3 regions of the Desulfovibrio simplex genome follow, and region 2 is predicted to be linked to each of the others. Evidence: predicted binding sites of a transcription regulator. Region 2 holds the regulator's gene; each other region holds the start of a gene.

What was found. The regulator sigma-54, encoded in region 2, starts transcription at its own class of promoters, with help from an activator protein. The targets are predictions, from matches to a motif close to CTGGCACGGNNNNTGCTT.
Region 1: the regulator sigma-54 is predicted to act here: its motif matches at 643-660, upstream of ACZ5DH_RS08885 (YbjQ family protein).
Region 3: the regulator sigma-54 is predicted to act here: its motif matches at 1,687-1,704, upstream of ACZ5DH_RS12510 (UxaA family hydrolase).

The regions. Positions count from the first base shown of each region.
Region 1 is NZ_AP042377.1:2,157,680-2,159,948, reverse strand. It holds gene ACZ5DH_RS08885 (YbjQ family protein) at 825-1,247, shown strand; gene trpB (tryptophan synthase subunit beta) at 1,839-2,269, opposite strand, start outside.
Region 2 is NZ_AP042377.1:1,324,036-1,326,304, forward strand. It holds gene rpoN (RNA polymerase factor sigma-54) at 173-1,597, shown strand; gene hpf (ribosome hibernation-promoting factor, HPF/YfiA family) at 1,744-2,269, shown strand, end outside.
Region 3 is NZ_AP042377.1:3,055,406-3,057,674, reverse strand. It holds gene ACZ5DH_RS12515 (UxaA family hydrolase) at 58-1,218, opposite strand; gene ACZ5DH_RS12510 (UxaA family hydrolase) at 1,223-1,507, opposite strand; gene ACZ5DH_RS12505 (sigma-54-dependent Fis family transcriptional regulator) at 1,847-2,269, shown strand, end outside.

The DNA.
Region 1 (2,269 bases), 830 kb from region 2:
CCTAAAACTCTTATTGTATTTCAGAGCATTTTAACTTTGAAAAAGTGTAAATGCTCTGACGCTGCACGAGAGTGCAGCGTGCCACAAGGTGGCGTGGATTCAGCCGAGCTTTAGCCGTTGCGACGGCTGAAGCCTGCGTCACAACGGCTAAAGCAACGGCTGCCGCAAAGACAGCATTGGTTATCCGTAAGCGGTAAAGCCCCGCTAACGGCTACCGCAAATCGCATTTTTTGGCTGAATAAAAACTTTGTAACGTGAAACATTTCAAAGTTAATCTATTATGGTATGGTAAGGGTTTTCTGATCTGAAGCGGGGCTTCAGAACTGCGTTTTCCAGGCAGTACACCGTCTCAACGTGTATCGGCTCCGGCGTCGGGCAATATTATAAAGGCATAAACCCGCCGATGGCGAGTTTATGCCTTTATGGGCACATGCGCCAAACAGGCCGCGCCTTTGCCGCCGTGTATGGCGGTACCAATGCGGGGCTTTCACGGGCGGTGAATATGGGGAAGGCAATGCCGCTGCTGCGCCTGTGTTGGCGATAATTGCCGATGTTCGGCCACTTTTTATGATGTTGCCTTGGCCGTTGCCCTGCGGCACTGGACGGCGCGACCGTGTTCAAAAGTTCGAAGAGTGCCCCGAAAAGGCATGGACGCTGGTTTGCCCTGTGGTCGCGGCAATGCCGTCAACGGTCTGACAACGCAAGGCTGATTTTTTTATAATCACTTGAAATAAAAGTTTAAAAGTTTATTGGCAAGACCTTTGCAATTAATCTGCACACGAGAGCGTTATCATTGTGCATCCCATTGCTTCTGGAGGTCCGGCATGTTTTTTTTACTCGGTGGTCAGGAAAAAAAGGCTCGCAAAGCTGAAAGGCAGGCGCGTACGTCAGACGCCACCGCGCGCATTCGTGAAGTGTTTCTGGCCGGGCGATTTCCTGTGGTGACCACGCATCAGGTGGAAGGGCGGCGTATTGCCAAGGTGCTGGGGCTCGTGTGCTGCCGGGGTTTTGACTCCGAGGAAGCCTTTTTCGGCATGGCGGGGCGCGCCATGAACAAAGGCGCGCAGGCCATCGTGGGCTACAATGAAAACGTGGCTTTTCATCCTGACGGCAGCAAGTATTTTTCCTGCTTCGGTACGGCGGTCATGTTTGAATACGACCCGGCTGATCCGGAAGCGCTGCCCATCATGTTGCAGCAGAAATTCAGGGCGCAGGAACAGCTTTCGGCGCTCAATGAAGTTATATAAGCAGCATCAGGGCAGGGCGGTTTCACGTTGAAACTGTTCTGGTGACTGTGGGAGCGGGCGATCACCGTACTGGCGCAGGCGCAGGTTGCCTGTACCGTAACTGCCGGAACGGGCGTGCCATCACCGCCGAGAATGCCTGGTACCAAGCAGGTTTGCTCCGGGCAGTGCGCCTGTGCGGACAAATGTTCGTCGCGTGACGCCGGGGCGGTAACCGTGGCGCGGGACAGTGTGCTGGAGCGGCGGATTTATGGCGCTGGCGCTTGCGGGCCGTGCGCGTAACGCAGCCATGTATGGTTTAGAGCATTTTCACTTTGAAATTGCTCTGGCGACTGCGTGAGCAGGCGCCCGCAGCGAAGGCGTAAGCGCAATTTATTTGCGCTGTTAAGCGCCGAAGTATGCGTGTCTTAAACTTTGAGAATGTCCATTCTCAAAGTTAATCTGGTCTAGATCAGGTTCCATCTGTTCAGGATTTTCAGTCTGGGAGCCTCCGGCGTGTGCCCGTCAAAAGGCCAGCAAAGGCCCCCGTCCAGTGGACGGGGGCCTTTGCTGTTGTCGGCATTTATGGGCCTGCGCCCTTGGAGGAATCAGAGCCTATATTTCGCCTTTTTCCATCATTTCGGCTACCTGGGCTACGTCCTTGTCGCCACGGCCAGACAGGTTGACCAGCAGTATGGCGGTGTCTGGCATGGCGGGGGCCATCTTCATGGCCTGGGCCAGGGCGTGCGACGACTCAAGAGCGGGAATGATGCCTTCATGCCTGGACAGGGCGAAGAAGGCGTCCAGGGCTTCCCTGTCCGTGATGCTGACATATTCGGCGCGTCCCGCGTCCTTGAGCATGGAATGTTCCGGCCCGACGGAAGGGTAGTCCAGACCGGCGGAGATGGAGTACACCGCCGCGGCGTCGCCTTTTTCGTCCTTGAGCATATAGGAGTTGAAACCGTGCAGCACCCCGGGTTCGCCAAGGCAGAGCGAAGCGGCGTGCTGGCCGTATTCCTTGCCCAGCCCGCCGGGTTCCACGCCAA
Region 2 (2,269 bases):
TGCGGTTCTTGAAGCCAACACCTTGAAAACAATGATGCAAAGCTTGGGCCAGCTCACGGATTGGTTTGTTTTTTGGTCGCGCAACCTCTGGCTATTGCATAATTTTTGCCACTATGGCACACTACTTGTAAATAAAATATTTTCTGCTGACCTTTCAAGACGGAACAGGCTCATGGCACTGGAACTTCGACAGCAATTAAAACTGACTCAGCAGCTCGTGATGACCCCGCAATTACAGCAGGCCATCAAGCTGCTCCAGCTCTCACGCATGGAGCTTCTCGAGACTGTGCAGCAGGAAATGCTGGACAATCCTTTTCTTGAAGAATCCCAGGGCGATGACACTTCGCCAGATTCAGGCGATGACAGGCGGGAAAAAGCCGCCGAAGAGGTGTACGATCAAGACCTGGCCAAGGATGCCGACTGGGAAGATTACCTGGGAGAGTTCGCAAGCACTCCCCGCCTTGTGCAGCCACGCGAGTTTGAGGTTGCTGAAGATATTTCGCCCCTTGAAGCGCGCTACTCGGCCAAGCCCACCCTCGAAGGCCACCTGCTGTGGCAGTTGCGTCTTTCCTCCCTCACAGAGACACAAAAAGACATAGGCGAAGTCATCATCGGCAACCTTTCTTCTGCCGGGTATCTGCACGCCAGCCTGGAAGAAATCGCACAGATGACGGAGTCTGATACGGCTGAAGTTCAGACGGTGCTTGAAAAGGTGCAACTGTTTGATCCTGTGGGCGTGGCCGCCCGTGATGCCCGTGAATGCCTGCTCGTACAGATAAAAAGCCTGAAGTATGACCGCGACCCCATACTGCTTGAACTCGTGCGCTCGCACCTGGAGGACCTTGAAGCCAAGCGCTACAAGCCCCTGCTGCGCAAATTCAAGCTGGATATGGAGGAACTGAAAGAATATCTGGACATCATCCAGAGCCTTGATCCCCTGCCTGGAGCCAGTTTTGGCGGTGGCGAACCAACCTATGTGAGCCCTGATGTTTTTGTGTACAAAATGGGCGATGAGTTCGTCATTCTGCTCAACGAGGATGGCTTGCCGCAGTTGCAGCTTTCCAATCTGAGCCAGATGGACATGAAGGGATCCTCAGATAAGGAAAAAGAATACTGTACAGAAAAAATGCGCTCGGCCAGCTGGCTCATCAAGAGCCTCTATCAGCGCCAGCGCACCCTGTACAAAGTGATGGAAAGCATCGTCCGGCACCAGCAGCCCTTTTTCGAGGATGGCGTGACGCGTCTGGCACCGCTTATTCTCAAGGATATCGCTGATGACATCAGCATGCATGAATCCACGGTAAGCCGCATAACAACAAACAAGTACGTGGCGACGCCGCACGGCATTTTTGAACTGAAATTTTTCTTCAACAGCGGTCTGGAGCTTGATGACGGCAGCCAGGTCGGCTCTGAGAGCGTTAAAGCCCTCATCAAGAAGTTCATTGCTGACGAAGACACCAGGTCTCCCCTGAGCGATGAACGCATTGGCGAAATGCTGAAAGAGCACCTTAAGGTCAACATCGCACGTCGCACTGTGGCCAAGTACCGCACTGCCCTTGATATTCCGTCGTCTTCAAGACGCAAGGAACATTTCTGACCTTGGCCTTGGCGCGGCACAAGCGCCGCTGCCCGCCTGAGGCAAAAAATTTTTAAAACAAGATGGTTCATCAAATTTCCACCGTCGTTCAAAAGACGGGTTCCACAGTTCTCCATGCCGGGAACTGACATCATAAGGAGGATTATATGAACATCTCTTTTGCCTTCAAAAACTTTGAAGCCTCCGACCATCTTAAAAAGTATGCCCGACGCCGCATGGAAAAGCTGGGGCGTTTTTTTGGCAAGTCTTCCGGTCTTGAGGTAAGCGTTGTGCTTACTGTGGACAAGTTTCGTCATCGCTGCGAAGTGACGGTTGTTGGCGAAGGTTTGCATATAAACGCAACGGAACAGACTTCAGATATGTATGCCGCCATCGACCTTGTGACAGACAAGGTCGAGGCACAGATCAAACGCCAGGTTTCGCGGGTCAAGACGCAACGCCGTAAGGCTCGCTCTGCCGATGTTGACGTCTTTACCTATAACCTTGACGCAGAGGCTGAAGTGGCGCAACCGGTTGAAGGCACTGACCGCCTTGCCACCAAGCCGCTGCACCTTGATGAGGCGCTTATGCAGCTTGACTCCATCGGCAGTGAGTTCCTGGTGTTTTTCAACGCCGAAAATGGCCGCATCAACGTGGTGTACCGCACCCGCACGAGCAGCTACGCGCTGATTG
Region 3 (2,269 bases), 1.7 Mb from region 2:
CAAGGGCACGGAGAGCCGACGCCGGGAGTGACCGGCGTCGGCTCTTAGTGTAATCCTCTACGCGCTTTCGTACAGGCGGGTCATGATAAATTCACGATGACCCAGGGCTTCAGCCGAGGTGTTGCGGCCGTTGCAGGTACGGATGAGCATTTCAAGCAACATGTCGCCGGCCTGATCCATATTGATTTCGCGGCGCAGCAGGCCGGAAACGTCAACGTCGATGTGCTCGTTCATGGTGCGCACGGTGCGCGGGTTGGCAGACAGTTTGATCACGGGCAGGATGGGGTTGCCGATGATGTTGCCCTGCCCCGTGGGGAAGAAGTGGGCCACAAAGCCGGAAGCGGCGCACAGGGTGACCATTTCGGCCGCGGCGGATGAGGAATCCATAAACCACAGGCCGGGGCCGGTGGGGGTTTCAGCCTTGTCGAGGCAGCCGATAACCGGAGCCTTGCGGCCGATTTTCTGAATGTTGCCGAGGGCTTTTTCCTCAATGGTGGTCAGGCCGCCTTCAATGTTGCCCTTGGTGGGCTGGGAGTCGCAAAGGTCGTCGGTCTTGTGGTCGTCAACAACCTTGGCGTAGCGGTCAAAGAAGGCCATGAACTTTTTGCGCACGTCTTCGTTGGCACAGCGCGCTGCGACCAGGTGTTCGCCACCGGTGATTTCGGTGGTTTCACCAAACAGGGTGGTGGCGCCGGTTTCCCACAGCTTGTCAAAAGCGTTGCCAACGGTGGGGTTGGCGGCGATGCCGGAAGTGGTGTCGGATTCGCCACACTTGGTGGAAACCCACAACTCACTCATCTTGCATTCGGTGCGCTGCAGTTCGCTGGCGTAGTGCACAAATTCTTTGGCCTTGAGGGAAGCGGCGCGAATGGTTTCCAGGTCGCCGTGCTGTTCAATGCCGAAGCCCACAACGGGCTTGCCGGTCTTGGCAATACCGTCAACCACGCGCTGCGTCCACACGGGCTCGATGCCGATGACGACAACGGCGGCCACGTTGGGGTTGCTGCCCACACCGATAAGGGTGCGGAAATGCAGGTCGAGGTCTTCACCAAACTGCAGGCGGCCGTAAGCGTGGGGCAGGGCCATGGTGCCCTTGATGTTGTTTGCCACAGCTTCGCAAGCGGCGTTGGAAAGGTCGTCCAGAGGCAGAATGATCACGTGGTTACGGATGCCCACGCGGCCATTTTCGCGGCGGTAGCCCATAATAGTCTTGTTCATTGGTTTACCACCTCTTGGTTTTGACGTTGTGGACATGCAGGTGTTCGCCACGCTTGATGGGCTTGATCACCTTGCCGATGTCGGTGCCGTATTTGATGACAGTGTCGCCTTCAGCGAGGTCCTGCAGGGCGATCTTGTGCCCGATCGGAATGTCGTTCAGGGTCTCGAACACCAGGGTGGTGTCGCCGTCCATGATCCAGCCGTTGAGTTGGTCGCCCTTTTTGACGCCTTCAACCACGACCACGCCGACGCTGTCGCCGGGTTCGTGCACCACAAAGTGGGTTGTCATACATGTCTCCTTGGATAGTATGGTAGTAATTAAACGTAACTTAAAGAACAAGGGATCATTATTGCATACAGTATTATGCGTATTTGCATTTGTTTCATTTTTGAATACAGGATTATTTTCTTGTATTATGTCGCAAATGCACGTTGATCACTTGTTTTACCTTAGGCTTGCCCAACCATAAGCAAGGTGTATGCCAAAGTTGTATGCAGAGCCGTAGTCAGCGCAGTATAAGGAGTTTTTTTCACAAAGTTGATTGTTTGTTCAATTAAATATGCCCGTTTATGGGAAATGTGCTTGTATTTGGGTAAAGGAATGATTAAATGTGGGCAGAGGTGAGTTATGCCCTATGAGATTTCAGCAGACGGCTTGAGCAACCCTTCCCAGACTGTAGGACAGGTGGTGCACCATTTGGCCAAACTGGTCGTGGGAAAAATGGACCGTAATGCTTTTTTCCGAATGCTTGCAAAGCAGCTTCGCGTTTTGTTTCACTATGACCGTTTTTGCATCAACCTGTATGATGCCGAAAGGGAGTTTTTGAATCTTTTTACGGCGGCTGACGGCACCGTGGTGGAATCGCTCTCCAATACCCGTATCGCCCATAACACGGTGGCTGGCCTGGCCATTGCCTCGCGCAAGCCTGTGGTCATCAATGACCTGGCGAAGCACGACTTTGGCGATTCGCCCATGCCGCTTTCCACCGTGGGCCTCAACTCCACCATTGCCCTGCCGCTCATCGTCAGCGGCGAGGTTATCGGCACCCTG